3 regions of the Methylobacterium sp. Leaf85 genome follow, and region 1 is predicted to be linked to each of the others. Evidence: predicted binding sites of a transcription regulator. Region 1 holds the regulator's gene; each other region holds the start of a gene.
The links. Region 1 encodes PhoB, which activates phosphate uptake and scavenging genes when phosphate is short. Its sites were predicted from a motif close to TGTCATNNANCTGTCAT; they were not measured.
Positions count from the first base shown of each region.

Region 2: the regulator PhoB is predicted to act here: its motif matches at 2,142-2,158, upstream of ASF08_RS13230 (UDP-2,3-diacylglucosamine diphosphatase).
Region 3: the regulator PhoB is predicted to act here: its motif matches at 1,951-1,967, upstream of ppk2 (polyphosphate kinase 2).

Region 1 is NZ_LMME01000031.1:123,815-129,838, forward strand. It holds gene ASF08_RS16905 (calcium-binding protein) at 1-900, shown strand, start outside; gene phoB (phosphate regulon transcriptional regulator PhoB) at 1,064-1,765, opposite strand; gene phoU (phosphate signaling complex protein PhoU) at 1,856-2,581, opposite strand; gene pstB (phosphate ABC transporter ATP-binding protein PstB) at 2,667-3,485, opposite strand; gene pstA (phosphate ABC transporter permease PstA) at 3,532-4,428, opposite strand; gene pstC (phosphate ABC transporter permease subunit PstC) at 4,448-5,422, opposite strand; gene pstS (phosphate ABC transporter substrate-binding protein PstS) at 5,564-6,024, opposite strand, start outside.
Region 2 is NZ_LMME01000023.1:212,231-218,254, reverse strand. It holds gene ASF08_RS13240 (D-2-hydroxyacid dehydrogenase) at 1-254, opposite strand, end outside; gene ASF08_RS13235 (aminotransferase class V-fold PLP-dependent enzyme) at 363-1,571, opposite strand; gene ASF08_RS24850 (hypothetical protein) at 1,832-2,104, shown strand; gene ASF08_RS13230 (UDP-2,3-diacylglucosamine diphosphatase) at 2,205-3,032, shown strand; gene ASF08_RS13225 (glycosyltransferase family 4 protein) at 3,029-4,099, shown strand; gene ASF08_RS13220 (ribonuclease HII) at 4,213-4,863, shown strand; gene ASF08_RS13215 (PA0069 family radical SAM protein) at 4,826-5,959, opposite strand; gene ASF08_RS13210 (VOC family protein) at 5,956-6,024, opposite strand, start outside.
Region 3 is NZ_LMME01000002.1:67,375-73,398, forward strand. It holds gene ASF08_RS02865 (enoyl-CoA hydratase/isomerase family protein) at 74-871, opposite strand; gene ppk2 (polyphosphate kinase 2) at 982-1,908, opposite strand; gene ASF08_RS02875 (hypothetical protein) at 2,240-2,587, shown strand; gene ASF08_RS02880 (CorA family divalent cation transporter) at 2,749-3,777, shown strand; gene ASF08_RS02885 (Orn/Lys/Arg decarboxylase N-terminal domain-containing protein) at 3,840-6,024, shown strand, end outside.

The DNA of each region.
Region 1 (6,024 bases):
GCCAACACTCTCACCGGCAATGCCGCCGCCAACCTCCTCGACGGCAAGGCCGGGGCCGACACCATGGCCGGCGGCGCGGGATCGGACACCTACATCGTCGACAATATCGGCGACAAAGTCGTGGAACTGAGCGACGCCGGCACCGACCTCGTCAAGGCATCCGTGTCCTTCTCGCTCGGGGGTTCCCACGTGGAACACCTGACGCTCACCGGCACCGGGAATCTCAGCGCCACCGGCAACTCGCTCGATAACGTCCTCAGGGGCAATGGCGGCGTCAACGTCCTCGACGGTAAGACGGGCGCGGACACGATGATCGGCGGTGCCGGCTCCGACACCTACATCGTCGACAACATTCGCGACAAAGCCGTGGAGGGGAGCGACGGCACCGGCATCGACCTCGTCAAGGCGTCGGTGTCCTTCTCGCTAGGGGGTTCCCACGTGGAGAACCTGACGCTGAACGGCACCGGCAACCTCAACGCGACCGGCAACACGCTCGTCAATGATCTCAAGGGCAATGCCGGCGCCAACCATCTCGACGGTGGCCTCGGGGCGGATACGCTGACGGGTTTGGCCGGCGAGGATACCTTCGTGTTCAGCACGAAGCTCGGCGCGACCAATATCGACCACATCACCGATTTCTCGGCCGGGATCGACACGATCCAGCTCTCGAAGAGTATCTTCGCGGCGCTCTCGGCCGATGACCTCGCGGCGGCGTTCAAGGACCTGGGTGTGACCGGTGCCAAGATCGATGCGAACGACCGCATTCTCTACGATCACGACACCGGTGCCCTGTCCTACGATGCCGATGGCAGCGGCACCACGGCCAAGGCGGTCCAGTTCGCCATCATCGACAACCGGGATAAGGCGACGCTGACTTACGCCGATTTCCTGCTGGGGTAGGCGTCCCGACACGCCCTTGGCCGAATGAGACTCATTCGGCCAGGGTCATTCCGACCGTCGAAGCCCTCGGCCACCCTGCCCGGGTTCTGCCAAGTGTCGAAAGCAGCCCCGGGAGCGGGGACCAAACGTAAGATTTTCGTCACTCGGACTGACCGCCCTGGTTTCACTCGTCCGTCGAGAACATCTCGTCGAAGGAATAGCCGGAGCCGCGCACGGTGCGGATCGGGTCGCTCTGGCGCGGGCGGTTGATAGCCTTGCGCAGGCGGCCCACATGCACGTCCACCGTGCGCTCGTCGATATAGACGTCGTGGCCCCAGACCCCGTCGAGGAGCTGCTCGCGCGAGAACACCCGGCCGGGGCTCTGCATCAGGAATTCGAGGAGCTTGAACTCGGTGGGGCCGAGATGGATCTCGCGGCCCTGGCGGCGGATGCGGTGGCTGACGCGGTCGAGTTCGATATTGCCGGCGATGAGCAGGTCCGCCACGTGGCTCGGCTTGGCCCGGCGCAGGAGCGCGCGGACCCGGGCGAGCAGCTCCGGCACCGAGAACGGCTTGACGATGTAATCGTCGGCGCCGGTGCCGAGGCCGCGGATGCGGTCGCCCTCCTCGCCGCGCGCCGTCAGCATGATAACCGGCAGCCGCTCGGTCTCGCGCCGGGCGCGGATGCGGCGGCACAACTCGATGCCGGAGAGACCGGGCATCATCCAGTCGAGGAGGACGAGGTCGGGAACCTGCTCCTGAAGGCGCAGATCGGCCTCGTCGCCGCGGGCGGCGGTGTCGACGACGAAGCCCTCCGCCTCGAGGTTGTAGCGGAGGAGAAGGGTGAGGGCCTCCTCGTCCTCGACGATCAGGATGCGCGTACTCATGCGGGTGTTTTCAGGGTGAGGGCGGCCGTCCCGTCACGCACGGGACGGCCGCGCGACGATCGTGCCGGAATGGCCCGATCGGAGGGACGGTCAGGCGCTGGCGGGCAACGACACGGTGGCGTAGTTCGATGCGTCGTTCTTCGGGCGATCCTGTTCGGCCAGTTCGTTCGTGCCGGTGACGAGGTAGTGGATCGTCTCGGCGATGTTGGTGGTGTGGTCGCCGATCCGCTCGATGTTCTTGGCGCAGAACAGCAGGTGCGTGCAGAACGAGATGTTGCGCGGGTCTTCCATCATGTAGGTCAGCAATTCGCGGAAGAGCGAGTTGTACAGCGCGTCGATGGCGTCGTCACGCTCCCAGACGTCGAGGGCGGCCTTCACGTCCTGGCTCGCATAGGCGTCGAGGACGTCCTTCAGCTGCTCCTGCACCAGGTCGCCCATGTGCTGGACGGCGATGACGATCTTCTGCGGCTGGATCTGCTCGGCGATGGCCACCACGCGCTTGGCGACGTTCTTCGACAGGTCGCCGATGCGCTCCAGATCGTTCGAGACGCGGATGGCCGAGACCGTCTCGCGCAGGTCGATGGCGAGGGGCTGACGCTTGGCGATGAGCAGGATCGCCCGTTCCTCGATCTCGTGCTGGAGGGCGTCGAGGCGCTTGTCGGCGCCGATCACCGCCTGGGCCAGGGGCACGTCCCGGCGTACCAGGGCGTTGCCGGAATCGGTCATCATCTTCTCGGCGATCCCGCCCATCTCGGAAATCGAGCGGCGCAGGTTTTCCAGTTCCGTATCGTAGGAACTGACGATGTGGTTGGGCATGCTCGCACTCCTCGACCGAGGCCGCCTCGGGCGGCCTGCATCGCGTAGGATCGGGTCCGGTGCCGCGGACGCGGCCCCGGCGGGCTCAGCCGAAGCGGCCGGTGATGTAGTCCTGGGTCTGGCGCTTCTCGGGGTTCATGAAGATCCGCGTGGTGGGGCCGAACTCCACCAGCTCGCCGAGATACATGAACGCCGTGAACTGCGAGATGCGTGCCGCCTGCTGCATGTTGTGCGTGACGATGACGATCGTGAACTCGGAGCGCAGCTGCTCGATCAGTTCCTCGATGCGGCCCGTGGAGATCGGGTCGAGGGCCGAGGTCGGCTCGTCGAACAGGATCACCTCGGGACGCTGGGCCACGGTGCGGGCGATGCAGAGGCGCTGCTGCTGGCCGCCGGAGAGGCCCATGCCGGACTGCTTGAGCTTGTCCTTCACTTCGTCCCAGAGGGCGGCCTTGCGCAGGGATTCCTCGACGCGGACGTCGAGATCGGCCTTGGGCAGCTTCTCGTAGAGGCGCAGGCCGAAGGCGACGTTGTCGTAGATCGACATCGGGAACGGCGTCGGCTTCTGGAACACCATGCCGATGCGCGAGCGCAGCTCGTTGAGATCGACCTTGGCGTCGAGGACGTTCTGGCCGTCGAGGAGGATCTGCCCCTCGGCGCGCTGCTCGGGGTAGAGGCTGTAGATCCGGTTGAAGGTGCGCAGGAGGGTCGACTTCCCGCAGCCGGACGGGCCGATCAGCGCGGTGACCTGGCGGTCGTGGAAGTTGAGGTTGACCGACTTCAGGCCGTGGAACGAGCCGTAATAGAAGTTCAGGTCCTTCACGGCGATGCGCACGGGGGCCTGCTCGTCGGCCTTGTGGCGGCCGGTCAGCTGAGCTTGCGTGATCGCGGGAGCGGCGTTCATCGGGTGCGTGTCCTTGTGGAGGGCGGGATGGGACGGGGGCGCGGGGTCAGCGCGCCCGCTCGCTCTTGATGACGAAGCGGGCCACGATCGAGAGGGCGAGGATCGTGGCGGTGATGAGGAGGGCGCCGGCCCAGGCGAGCTGCTGCCAGTTCGAGTAGGGCGAGAGGGCGAACTGGTAGATCATCACCGGAAGGTTCGGGATGCCGCCCATGAGGTTGGGCGAGAACCAGCTGTTGTTGTTGAGCGCGGTGAAGAGCAGCGGCGCGGTCTCGCCGGCGATGCGGGCGAGCGCCAGGATGATGCCGGTGACGATGCCGGCGCTGGCACCGCGCCAGGTGATGCTCTTGATGACGACGGAGGGCGGTGCGCCCAAAGCCGCGCCGGCCTCGCGGAGCGTCGAGGGCACGAGGCGGAGCATGTCCTCGGTGGTGCGCACGATCACCGGGGTGGCGATGATGGCCAGCGCCACGCCGCCGGCCCAACCCGAATAGGTCCCCATCGGCCGCACCATCAGGGTGTAGACGAACAGGCCGATCAGGATCGAGGGCGCCGAGAGCAGGATGTCGTTGAGGAAGCGGATCACGTCGGCGAGCTTCGAGTGGCGGCCGTACTCGGCGAGATAGGTGCCGGCCATGACACCCACCGGCGTCGCGATGACGATGCCGATCAGGGTCAGGACCACGCTGCCGAGGATGGCGTTGGCGATGCCGCCGCCTTCCGATCCGGGGCCGGGCGTCGGTTCGCTGAAGAGCAGCGGCGAGAAGCCCTTCACGCCCTCGACGATGAGCATGAGCAGGATCGAGCCCAGCACGACGATGCCGATCAGCGTCGCCACGGTGCTTCCGACGATGAGCAGCTTGTCCGCCACGCGGCGGCTCGACCGGACGCGGCTGGCCTTGAGCGGCGGAGCGTCGTTGGTGGTGAGGGTGTTCACGGCGTCCATGGTTCGGGCTCCAGAGGGCTCAGGCGACCTTCACGCGCCGGACGAGCAGGCGTGCGACGATCAGGACGACGAAGGTGATGACGAAGAGGATGCAGCCCAGCGCCATCAGCGAGTTGAGCTGCAGGCCGTCGGCCTCGTTGAACTCGTTGGCGATGCGCGAGGCGATGGTGGAGCCGGGATCGAAGATCGAGCCGGACAGGCGGTTGGCGTTGCCGATGACGAAGGTCACCGCCATGGTCTCGCCGAGCGCGCGGCCGAGGCCGAGCATCACCGCGCCGATGATCGACACGGACGCCTGCGGCACCAGGACGTGGCGGACCACCTCCCAGGTGGTGCAGCCGATGCCGTAGGCGCTCTCGCGCAGCACGGTGGGGATCTGGTCGAGCATGTCGCGGGTGATCGAGGCGACGAAGGGCACGATCATGATGGCGAGGATGATGCCCGCCGTGAGGATGCCGACGCCGGAGGGAACCCGCGCGTAGAACAGCGTGCCGACGATGGGCAGGCCCTCGACGAGGCTCGACACCGGCATCTGCACGTAATGGGCGAAGAGCGGGGCGAAGATGAACAGGCCCCACATGCCGTAGATGATGCTCGGCACCGAGGCGAGAAGCTCGATCGTCATCGAGACGGGCTTCCTCGCCCAGCCGGGGCAGAGCTGGGTCAGGTAGACGGCGATGCCGATGGAGATCGGCACGCCGATGACGAGGGCGAGAAGGGCCGAGACCAGGGTGCCGACGATGGCCACGAGGGCGCCGTACTGCTCCTGGCCGATGTTCCAGGCGCTGGAGGTGACGAAGCCGAAGCCGAACTCCCTGAAGGCCGGCCAGCCGCCATAGGCGATGGAGGCTAGGATGCCCGCGAGGAAGAGGAGGACCAGCAGCGCCGACGCGTAGGAGGCGGCGCGGAAGAGCTGGTCGCCGAGGCCGCCCGGCTTCTTGCGAGCGGGGGAGCCCGTGCGGGCCAGCGAAATCTGTTCAGTCAAGGCGGCCATCCGACGTCTGCTTCTTCACCTTGAGGGCTCGTATAGTGCGAGGTAGCGAGTGGCGAGGTGGAACACCGCGTCCACTCGTGGCGCAGGCCCAGCGTTTTTGCCGGGCCTGCGCGGTTTTCGGAGTTCAGCTGGAAGGCTGCCTTAGAAGACGGGCTTGCCGTCCTTGCCCTTGATCTCTTTCCACTCGGTGTGGACGAGGGAGACGACGTTGTCCGGCAGCGGCACGTAGTCGAGGTCGGTGGCGAGCTTGTCGCCGTTCTTGTAGGCCCAGTCGAAGAACTTCAGCACGTCGGCGGACTTGGCCGGATCGGCCGGGTCCTTGTAGACGAGGATGAAGGTGGCCGCCGTGATCGGCCAGGCATCGTCACCGGCCTGGTTGACGAGGGAGATGCCGAAGCCCGGGGCGGCCTTCCAGTCGGCGGAGGCGGCGGCGGCCTGGAACGCCTTGTCGTCGGGAGCCGGGAACTTGCCGGCCTTGTTCTGGATCAGCGCATAGCTGAGTTTGTTCTGCTTGGCGTAGGCCGATTCCACGTAGCCGATGGAGTTCGGCACCTGCTTGACGGTGGCGGTGACGCCCTCGTTGCCCTTGCCGCCCTGGCCGG
Region 2 (6,024 bases), on a different contig from region 1:
TTAGCGACGGCCTTGTCGACGACATCGGTGCCGGTGGCGGCGACGGCGATGAGCTTGAGGTCGGGGAGCTGCTTCAACGTCTCGGCGCGCATGGGCACCTTGTTGATCAGCGCGATCTCGGCCCCCTTCAGGCGCTCGACGATCTCCTCCGGCGTCCAAGTGGAGTCGTACTCGGTATATTCGTGCGGGAAATTGAACTCACGCACCTTGGCGTCGAGGGATTCACGATCGAGGAAGACGATTTTGTGCGCCATTGGAACCCTCAAGCGACGTTCCGCGCCGAGCGCGACGTTACGCGATACACGCTTCTATAGACGATGCCCCGGGGCCGGCGAGATGCCGGCCCCGGGAAACAGCTTCGATCAGGACTTGGCGAGGGGGTTCTCACGCAGGTAGCTGGAGGCGGCGGCGACGCCGGAGCCCGGCTGCACCTTCACGCCGTTGTCGAGCATGGCCATTTCCGCGCCGGCGATGGCGCCGAGGAGCGAGAGCTCGTTCAAGTCACCCACGTGGCCGATGCGGAACACCTTGCCGGCCACCTGGCTCAGACCCGCGCCGAGGGCGAGGTTGTAGCGCACGAAGGCGTGCTTGATGATCGCGGCGGCGTCGACACCCTCGGGGACGAGGATGGCGGTCACCGTGTCCGAGTTCCACTTGGCTTCCTTGGCGCAGGTCTTGAGACCCCAGGCCGCCACGGCCTGGCGGGTCGCCTCAGCGAGTACGGCATGGCGGTGGTAGACGTTCTCGAGACCCTCTTCCCGCAGGCAGGCGAGTGCCTCGCGCAGGCCGTAGAGAAGCGGCAGGGCGGGGGTGTAGGGGAAGTAGCCGGCGCCGTTCTGCTTCTGATGGTCGGCCCAGTCGAAGTAGACATGCGCGAGACGGTCGTTCGGGCCCGACGAGGACTCGGCGGCCTTGAGCGCCTTCTGGCTGACGCAGATCACGCCGAGGCCGGCGGGGAGCATCAGGCCCTTCTGCGAGCCGGCGATGGCGCAATCGACCTTCCACTCGTCGGCGTAGAACGGCAGCGAGCCGATCGAGGACACGCCATCGACGAAGAGAAGCGCCGGGTGGCTGGCCGCGTCGATCGCCTTGCGCACGGCACCGATGTCGCTCGTGACGCCGGTGGCGGTCTCGTTATGGACCGTCATGACGGCCTTGATTTCGTGGTTCGTGTCGGCGCGCAGCGCCTCCTCGATCCGCTGCGGGTTCGCACCCGTGCCCCACTCTTCTTCCTGAACGATCACGTTCAGGCCGAGGCGCTGGGCCATGTCGATCCACAGGTGGCTGAACTGGCCGAAGCGCGAGGTCAGCACCGTGTCGCCGCGATGCAACGTGTTGGTCAGCGCCGATTCCCAGATGCCGGTACCCGAGGCCGGGAACAGGAAGATCGTGCCCTCGGTCGAGCCGAACACGGCCTTGGTCTCTTCGAACAGGGGCTTGGTCAGCGTCGGGAAATCCACCGAACGGTGATCCTCGGAGGGAACGATCATCGCCCGCTGGACGCGGTCGGGGATGTTCGTCGGGCCCGGAACGAACAGATGGTTCCGACCCGGCCGTCTCGTTGCCGCCATGTTGTGTCTCCGGTTCTTCTTCGGTTCGCGCGCACGCATCGTGCGACGCTGGGATCGAATACGGTGGTCCGAGGTCGCGATCCGGCCTGATGGGCAGCCGGGACGGTTCCTAAGCTTTGGGAAAGAAACGGCGGCGCTGCCAGGAGGCCCGGCTGCCGCGCGTCCGTCTGGAGGAGTAGGCAGGGTCCACGATCGCCGACGGAAGGCGCGAGGCCCGCCTCGTGCCATCACCGATGACTGCGAGTTCCGGAGCGCTCGACGTGACTGCCTTCGACTGGATCAAGCCTCTCTCCGTTGGCCGGGGCGCGCGAATACCGCACACTCCCAAGGCCTTGGACGTCGTTTCTCACCTCGTCGGCAACCTTGATTTCGCCTCGCATGGGCTCCGGACACGCGCTTTCCAGCGCGATCCGGTGGGTCACCTTGATCGGGACTATGCCGGGGTTCGCCCCCGAAGGAAAACGCAAAAAACTTCCCGGCCACTCAAAAAATTTGTCGCGCAGCGCAACATCCGCGCGATGCGGTTGAAGTAGTCGCGTTGGGAGGCGAGCCACGGGGCGAGACGGCGCGCGTCATCAAACTGATACGGGAATCCGGTTTGGCTCAATGCACCGAAGCCGTTCGGAGTGGGTCGTGGGCGAAGATACAGAGAAGACGATCCGCGTGAGGACGCTCTTCCTGTCCGATATGCATCTGGGCACGAAGGGCTGTCAGGCAGGATTGCTGCTGGAATTCCTGCGGGATTACGACGCCGACGAGATCTACCTCGTCGGCGACATCGTGGACGGCTGGCAGCTCAAATCGGGCTGGTTCTGGCCGCAGAGCCACAACGACGTGGTGCAGAAACTGCTGCGCAAAGTGCGCAAGGGCTCGACGCTGATCTACATCCCCGGCAACCACGACGAGTTCCTGCGCGATTATCTCGGCATGACCTTCGGCGGGATCGAGGTGGTGGACGACCGGATCCACGTCGCCGCGGACGGCAAGCGCTACCTCGTCATCCATGGCGACCAGTTCGACATGGTCGTGCGGCATGCCAAATGGATCGCCTTCCTGGGCGACGGGGCCTACACGTTCGCGCTCTTCATCAACACGCATCTGAACACGATCCGGCGTCGCCTCGGCCTCGCCTATTGGTCGCTCTCGGCCTGGGCGAAGCTGAAGGTGAAGAACGCCGTCAACTTCATCGGAAAGTTCGAGGAGCTGCTCAGCGCGGAGGCCAAGCGCGTGGGCGCAGACGGCGTCATCTGCGGACACATCCACCATGCCGCGCACCGGCAGATCGCCGGGCTGACCTATCTGAACACCGGGGATTGGGTGGAATCCTGCACCGCCATCGTCGAGCATTACGACGGCACCATGGAGGTGCTGCATTACCCGAGCGTGTTGCGGGCGCGGGCCGCCGCGGAAGAAGCGGAGCGCAGCGCGGTCGCCGTCGGTCCTGCGCGGGCGGTCGCGTGAGGCTGCTGATCGCCACGGATGCGTGGCACCCGCAGGTCAACGGGGTCGTCCGCTCTCTCGAGAACATGGCGGCGGCGGGCCAGGAGCTCGGCTTCGAGACCGTGTTCCTGACCCATCAGGACTTCGCCTCGGTGCCGCTTCCGGGATACCCGGAGATTCGGCTGTCCTATGCCACCAAGGGCAAGGTCGCGCGCCTATGGTCGGATCTCGCCCCGACCCATGTCCATGTGGCCACCGAGGGGACCGTCGGCTACGCGACCCGGCGCTATTGTCTCGCCCATGGCCGCCCTTTCACCACGAGCTATCACACGCGCTTTCCCGAGTACCTCGCCGCCCGCGCCCCCGTCCCCGAAAGCTGGAGCTACGCCTGGCTGCGGCGCTTCCATGGCGCCGCGAGCGGGACGATGGTCTCGACCCCTTCCCTGGAGCGTGACCTCGCCTCTCGCGGCTTCGGCAACCTGATGCGCTGGACGCGGGGGGTCGATACGGACCTCTTTCGCCCCGCCGGGCCGGATGACGTCCCGCCCGATGCCCTGGTCGGATTGTCCGGACCGTTCTTTCTCTTCGTCGGCCGGCTGGCGGTGGAGAAGAACGTCTCGGCCTTCCTCGATCTGGACTTGCCGGGCACCAAAATCGTGGTCGGAGACGGCCCTGACCGGGCACGCCTCGCCGGCCTGTATCCAAAGGCCCGCTTCCTCGGCACCCTGACCGGCGCGGCGCTCGCCCGCATCTACGCGGCAGCGGACGTCTTCGTGTTCCCGAGCCTCACCGACACGTTCGGCATCGTCCTGCTCGAAGCCCTCGCCTGCGGCGTTCCCGTGGCCGCCTATCCGGTCACAGGCCCCCTCGACGTCATCGGCGGAACCGGTGCCGGAATCCTCGGACCCGACCTGCGCGAGGCGGCGCTCGCCGCCCTGTCGATCCCCCGCGAGCGCTGCCGCTCAGAGGCCCTGCGCTACACTTGGGGCGAGAGCGCGCGCCAGTTCTTCACCAACATTTCGCTGGCTCACGGCACCGGCCTTCCCACGCCGAAGCGCCGGGCGTTCAGGACGGCACCGGCAGTGTAGCGTGGGACGGTGGGGATGACCTTCCGGCCTCTTCGCTTGGGGGCACACGCCCACACATTTCTGGCGCCAAGCAAGGTGACCCGTCTTTGGCCGAAGTGTAATCCATCGGGCCGATGACCAGACCGTTCGCCGACCCCGTCGCCAGCACCCTCCCCGCTCTCATCGGCTGCGACGAGGTCGGGCGCGGTGCGCTGTGCGGCCCCGTGGTCGTGGCGGCGGTCTGGTTCGATCCCGCCGTGTTCCCGGCCTCCGTGCTGGCCTGCCTCGACGACAGCAAGAAGCTCGACCGGGCGACGCGCGAGCGCCTGACGCCACTCATTCGCGAACATGCCGAGGTGGCGGTGGCGGCCGGGTCACGGCAGCTCGTGGACCGGATCAACGTCCGCGCGGCGACCCTCGACGCCATGCGGCGAGCGGTGGAGAAGCTCGGTCTCGAAGCGCCCGTGGCCGTGGATGGGCGCGATGCCATCCCCGGCCTGTCCCTGCCGTGCCGGGCGGTGATCGGCGGCGATCGGCTGGTGCCCCAGATCGCGGCGGCCTCCATCGTCGCCAAGACCTTGCGGGACGATCTCATGCGGGTTCTGGCCGGCCGTCATCCGGCCTATGCCTGGGATCGCAATGTCGGCTATGGCACCGCGGCTCATCTCGCCGGTTTGGCGAGCCTCGGCCGCTCCGCGCATCACCGGGTGAGCTTCACCAAGCGTTTCGCGTCCTCGCCCTCTGTTGTCACAACAGGCGCAGCTGTGCCCCGGACGCCGCTGTAGGATCGAAGAGATCCGTGCGCAGGGAGATGCGCGCATCGGCGTAGCCGAGGCGTTGCTTTGCCAGCCGCATGCGTTGGCCGATGAGATCGGCATAGGCCCCGCTGCCGGTCATCCGCCGGCCGAAAGTCGCATCGTAGGCCTTGCCGCCACGGGCCTCGCGCACGAGCGACATCACGTGCCGCCGGCGCCCCGGATAATGCTCGGCGAACCAGTCGTTCACGAGGTCGTCGAGTTCGAGCGGCAGCCGCAGCAGGACATGGCGCGCCTCGACGGCACCGCATTCCCGCGCCCGCTCCAGTACCGCTTCGATCTCGTGGTCGTTCAGCGATGGAATGACCGGAGCCATCATCACCATGACCGGGATGCCCGCGCGGCTGAGCTGACGGATCGCTTCGAGGCGCCGGTCGGGATGGGGAGCGCGCGGCTCCATCCGGCGGGCCAGGACAGGGTCGAGGGTCGTCACCGACATCGCAACCTTGACGAGGCCTAGCTCCGCCATTGGCGCCAGGATGTCGATGTCCCGGGCGACGAGGTTCGATTTCGTGACGATCCCCACGGGATGGCGGAAGCGCGCCAAGACGCCGAGCACGGCGCGGGTGATACCATGGTCTCGCTCGATCGGCTGATACGGGTCCGTGGCCGTCCCGAGGGCGATCGTCTGCGGCAGGTAGCCCTTCGCGGAAAGCTCACGCTCCAGCAACTCGGCCGCATTGGCTTTGTGGAACAGCTTCGTCTCGAAATCGAGGCCGGGGGACAAGCCGACATAGGCGTGGTTGGGCCGGGCGAAACAGTAGACGCATCCGTGCTCGCAGCCGCGATAGGGATTGATCGAGCGATCGAACGGAAGGTCCGGTGACGTGTTCCGCGTCAGGATGGTGCGTGCGTGCTCGGGCCGGTCTTCGGTACGCAGGCGCTGGGCGGCATCATCCGAAACCCAACCGTCGTCGAAGGCCTCCCGCCGTGCCGGTTCATAGCGACCGCAGGGATTGGCCGTGGCCCCACGCCCCTTTCTCGCATCCGCCGACAGGGTGCTCCCCCCAAGCCGCCGGTCGGGCGCGCCGAACGCCTCGTCACCCTCGTCCCCGGCGGCCTTCACCGCTCGGACCACACAGCCAGTTCCGTTCCCGCCGGGTCCTTGAAATGGAAGCGGCGACCGCCGGG
Region 3 (6,024 bases), on a different contig from region 1:
CGACCAGCGGCTTTCCCCGTCCGGTGTGTCACGCTGCCCACATCCGCATCGGAACGGCGCTCGAAACAGCGCTTTACCGGCCGGTCCAGTTCGGCGGGCGCTTGGCCAGGAAGGCCTCCATGCCCTCGCGGAAATCGGCGCTGGTGTAGCACATCAGGATGAGGTCATCGCCGGGGCGCTCGCCCTCCGCCTCCGCCTCGGCGTCGAGGCGGCGCAGGCCTTCCTTGGTGGCCCGCAGGGTCAGCGGTGCATGGCCGGCGAGTTGCGCCGCGAGTTCCGTCGCCCTGGCGGCGAGGGCAGCGGCATCCTCCACCACTTCGCCGACGAGGCCGGCCGCGAGCGCCTCCTCCGCGCCAAACAGGCGGGCGGTGAAGATCATGTCCTTCGCCCGCGCGGGACCGATGAGGCCGGACAGGCGCCTCAGGTTCGACATCGACAGGCAATTGCCGAGCGTTCGCGCGATGGGAAAGCCGAACCGGGCGTCACGGGTGGCGATGCGCAGGTCGCAGGAGGCGGCGATGGCGGCCCCGCCGCCGGTACAGGCGCCGGCGACGGCGGCGATGACGGGCACGCGCAGACGCTCGAGCGCGCCCAGGACCCTGTCCATGAAGCGCTCGTAGCCGAGGGCATCCTCGGGACTGGAGAAATCACGGAACTGGGCGATGTCGGTGCCGGCGGCGAAGGCTTTCTCGCCGGCGCCGGTGATGACGAGGACCTTGATCCGCTCGTCCGCCTCGATCCTGTCGCAGAGGTCGATGAGGCCCTGATACATCGCGAAGGTCAGCGCGTTGCGCGCCTGCGGCCGGTTGAGAACGATACGGGCGATGCCCGCCTCATCGGTGTCGAACAGGATCTCGTCGGTGGCGCTCATGCGGGGGGTCCCAAGCCGGACCGGCCGAGGATCGGCCCGTCCGACACGGGTCTTGCCCATCCCGGCCGCTTTGGGCAACCGCGTCCGGCCGGGCGGCGCCCCCGGCAGGGTCAGAACAGGGCCGGGACGAACATCTCCTGCGGCACCGGCTGGCGGGCATAATCCTCGTGGCGCATGCGCTCGGGCAGATGCACCGGCGGGTGCTCCACGTCGCCATAGGGGATTTGCGTGAGGAGATGGCTGATGCAGTTGAGGCGGGCCTTCTTCTTGTCCACGGCCTCGACCACCCACCAGGGCGCCTCGGGAATATGCGTGCGGGCGAGCATCACTTCCTTCGCCTTGGTGTAATCCTCCCAGCGGCGACGGGACTCCACGTCCATCGGCGAGAGCTTCCACTGCTTCAGGGGATCGTGGATGCGCATGTTGAAGCGCAGCTCCTGCTCCTCGTCGGTGATCGAGAACCAGTATTTCAGCACGATGATGCCGGACCGCACCAGCATGCGCTCGAATTCCGGCGCGGACTGGAAGAATTCCTCGTACTGGTCCGGGGTGCAGAAGCCCATCACGCGCTCGACGCCGGCCCGATTGTACCAGGAGCGATCGAACAGCACGATCTCGCCGCCCGCCGGCAGATGCGCCACGTAGCGCTGGAAGTACCATTGCGTACGCTCGCGCTCGTTAGGAGCCGGGAGCGCAGCCACGCGGCAGACGCGGGGATTGAGACGCTGGGTGATGCGCTTGATCGCGCCGCCCTTGCCGGCCGAATCCCGCCCCTCGAAGATCACAACCACGCGTAGTTTCTGGGCCTGCACCCAATCCTGAAGACGAACCAGCTCGTGTTGCAGTCGGAATAGCTCCCGGAAATAGATCTTCCGGTCCATGGTGGGCAGACGAGGCCTGGCATCGATTTCGCTAACGAGTTGCTCGAGGCGCTCGTCTTCGAGCTCCATCTCGAGCTCTTCATCGAAATCGTCCGCCATCTCTCGGCGAATAGCCTCGATATCGAAAGGACGAGTCCCGGCGCGCGTGCCGTCCATGATATTGCCTTCCTGATGAATGGGAATCATCCGAACGCTTGAATCACAGCTGCATGACAGTATGGCGACCCCCGTCGGCAACGGCACCACATTCCTTATTCGATTCGTAGAATTCAGCATCCGACGCCGAAAGCCGGAGAATCGCTGGACTCTCCCTCAGCTTCTGGTACGCGGCGTTTATTGAATCGATACGATTTTTGTAGATACTTGAGCGGTCAGAAAACGAGATAGACCGAATTATAAGGCGCATTCCATTGTCGATACGTAATAAACAACTGATTGCATCTTAGAAAAGTTCTTGAAATAACTCTGTAATAGGAGATAAAATGCAATGGAACGCTTCATCGTCCGTTTCGTCAAGCCCATATGCCTGGCTGTCATCACCTTCTTCTCCGTTTATTTTCTGACCGGAAGTTCCTTCATCGGATTGATCGTGAGCAGCATCCCGTTGTTGCTTGGCTGGCTCGGCATCATGGAAACCTTCGCCTATGGCATGGCCGCGACGGTGTTCATCGTTGCCGTCATCTGGACCGTCGCTCCGGCCGACATGAAGGTTCTCGTCGGACATCAGGCCACCGCCTTCGCTGAGGTGCTTCGCAAGGAAGCGGACAAGGGCCTGAACCGCATGGAAGCCGACGGCAGCGTCAAGGAAGCCGATAAGGGCGTCGTGACCCGCTGAGGATAGCCAATCGTCGTCGCCCCCTCTTGCGGATCGCATGACCCGCAGGCCGAGCATCGATCGGCGGAGGTGCCCCTCCGTCATCACAGTGTCGCCCAGCGTTGCGATCCAGCGCGATAGTGAGCCGGCATTTTGCCGGCCATGATCGCCGCGACCGCACCATGCAGCACCTTCTCATCGAGGAATCCCCCCTCCCGGGGCTGATCTTCGCCCTCACCTTCGACGCGGAGGGACGGGGACGCCAGGTCGGACCGGGGGACGGGATTCCCTCGCTGGACGACCCGGATCACGGCTTCGTCTGGTTCCATGTCGATCTGGTCGATGCGCGGACAGAGGCGCTGATCCTCGAAGGACGCCTCGGCCCGGCCCGGCTCGCCGCCGCGACCTTCGCCCGCGACGAGCATCAGCGCGTCGTCGTGGACGGCCCCCATGCCGGTTTCGTCATCGCCGACCGGGAACGCGCCTTCGACGGCTCGTCGAGCGAGGAGCCGAACGGCCGTCTCCATTGCATCCTCGGCCCGCGCTTCCTCGTCAGCGGCCGCCGCCACGCCACGTCCTGCGCGGTGGCCGCCCGCGACGCGGTCTTGTCCGGCGCCCTCGTCCCCGGCCCGGCCAAGCTGCTGGAGCGCTTCGTCGGCAGCACCGTCGAGGCGCTGATCGCCACGGCCGACCGCCTGTCCTCCTCCCTCGACGCCATCGAGGACGACATGCTCGACGAGTCCAAGGCGGACGACCCGAGGCCCCTGGGACCGATCCGCCGCCAATCCGTGCGCTCCCACCGGCAGCTCGCCGGGCTGCGGGCGGTGTTCCACCGGCTCGAGGACGAAGCCGGCACGGAGGGAGATCAATTGCCCGAAGCGGTGGGCGCCATGGCCGCGCGGGTGGTCCAACGCCTCGATTCCCTCCATCGCGACATGCATGTCCTGTCCGAGCGCAGCCGCCTGCTGCAGGACGAGATCGCCGCCCGCACCACCGCGCTCACCAACCGCCAGCTCTTCACCCTGTCGATCCTCACGGCCCTGTTCCTGCCGCCCACCCTGGTGACGGGCGTGTTCGGCATGAACACCAAGGGCCTGTTCTTTTCGGAATCCGACAATGGGTCGCTGCTCGCGCTGGGAATCGGCGCGCTCGCGGCGCTCGCCGTCTACCTCGTCATCCGCCGGCTCAGTCTCGCCGGCCGGCCCGGTTGATCCGGAACGCGAACGCGCCCACACCCCCCTCGATTCATCCGACCACCGGAGCCTTCCCCCGCATGGACTTCTTTCGCCGCTTCACCGTGCTCATGTGCGCGCCGAACTTCGACCCGGACGATCTCGAGGGCGTGCGCGTCCAGCAGATCATAGGCTCGGTGGAAAAGCTCGGCTTCGAGGTCGTCCGCGCCCGCCGCGTGGAGGACGCGGCCATCGCGGTCCAGACCGATGCCGCCATCGGCTGCATGGTGGTGGATTGGGGCAAGCGCGGCCTCGACGGCAAGGCCGCCGCCCTCATCAACCTGATGCGGAAGCGCGGGCTGGAAATGCCCATCGTCATCATGGTCCGGCGCAAGCGCCTGGAGGACATCCCCGTCGAAGTGCTCGACTTCATCGACGGCTATATCTTCCTCGCGGAAGAGACCCCGGACTACATCGCCCGCGGCCTCGTGAGCCGGGTCAAGCAATATGCCGAGACCCTGAAGACGCCCTTCTTCGGCGCGCTGGTCGATTACGCAGAGCAGGGCAACCAGCTCTGGACCTGCCCCGGCCATAACGGCGGCATCTTCTACAACCGCTCCCCCATCGGGCGCATCTTCGTGGAGCATCTCGGCGAGGCGGTGTTCCGCGACGACCTCGACAATTCCGTGCTCGATCTCGGCGATCTCCTCGTCCACGAGGGCCCCGCCCTCAAGGCGCAGAAGGAAGCCGCCGTCATCTTCGGTGCGGAAAAAACCTATTTCGTCCTCAACGGCACCTCGGCCTCCAACAAGATCGTGCTCTCGGCCCTGGTGGCCGAGGGCGATCTCGTCCTGTTCGACCGCAACAACCACAAGGCGGCCCACCACGGCGCCCTGTTCCTCGGCGGCGCGGTTCCGGTCTTCCTGGAGACCGACCGTAACTGCTTCGGCCTGATCGGCCCGATGTATCACGAGGCCCTCGACGAGGCGGCCATCCGCGAGAAGATCCGCACCAACCCACTCGTCACCGACAAGGAGGCCTGGAAGCGCGAGCGCCCGTTCCGCGTCGCGGTGGTGGAGCAGTGCACCTATGACGGCACGATCTACAACGCGCAGATGATCCTCGAGAAGATCGGGCATCTCTGCGACTACATCCTCTTCGACGAGGCCTGGGCGGGCTTCATGAAGTTCCACCCGCTCTTCGCCGGCCGCTTCGCCATGGGGCTGAAGGGCCTCGACGAGACCTCGCCGGGCATCATCGCCACCCAATCCACCCACAAGCAGCTGGCGAGCTTCTCCCAGGCCTCGCAGATTCACACCAAGGACAGCCATATCCGCGGCCAGACCCGCCGCATCGAGCACCGGCGCTTCAACGAGACCTTCCTCGTCCACGCCTCGACCTCGCCGTTCTACCCGCTCTTCGCGTCGCTGGATGTCGGCGCGCAGATGATGAAGGGCCGCTCGGGCGTCGTCCTGTGGGACGACACGATCCGGCTCGGCATCGAATGGCGCAAGAAGGTCCGCGCCATCCGCCGCGAATTCGAGGAGAAGGAGGGCGATCCCCTGCGCCGCTGGTTCTTCGACCCCTTCGTGCCGGACACGGTGAAGGGCCCGGAGGGCAAGGTGCCGTGGGAGAGCGTCTCGACGGACGAGCTCGCCAGCGACGCCAAATACTGGGAGCTGACCCCCGGTGCCGCCTGGCACGGCTTCACCCATGTGGCGCCGAACTACGCCATGACCGACCCGAACAAGCTCACCGTGCTCACCCCCGGCTTCGACCGCCGCACGGGGCAATATGCCGATCATGGCGTACCGGCCCCGATCGTCGCCCAGTATCTGCGTGAAAACCGGATCGTGCCGGAGAAGAACGACCTCAACTCGCTCCTCTTCCTGCTGACACCGGGCGTCGAATCCTCCAAGGCCGGCACGCTCATCTCCGGCCTCGTGGCCTTCAAGCGCCTGCATGACGAGAACGTGCCGCTCGAGGATGCCATGCCGGAATTCGTCCGGCGTCGGCCGAACCGCTACAAGGGCGTGCGCCTGCGCGACCTCTGCGCGGATTTCCACGCCTTCCACCGCGAGCACGGCACCAGCACGCTCCAGCGCAAGCAGTTCGAGCCGGGGCACCTGCCCGAGATGGTGATGACCCCGAAGGAGGCGGTGCAGCAGCTCACCCGCAACAACGTCGATTACGTGCCGATCGCGGAAGCCGAGGGCCGTGTGGCGACGACCTTGCTTCTGGTCTACCCGCCGGGCATCGGCACGGTGCTGCCGGGCGAGCGACTGG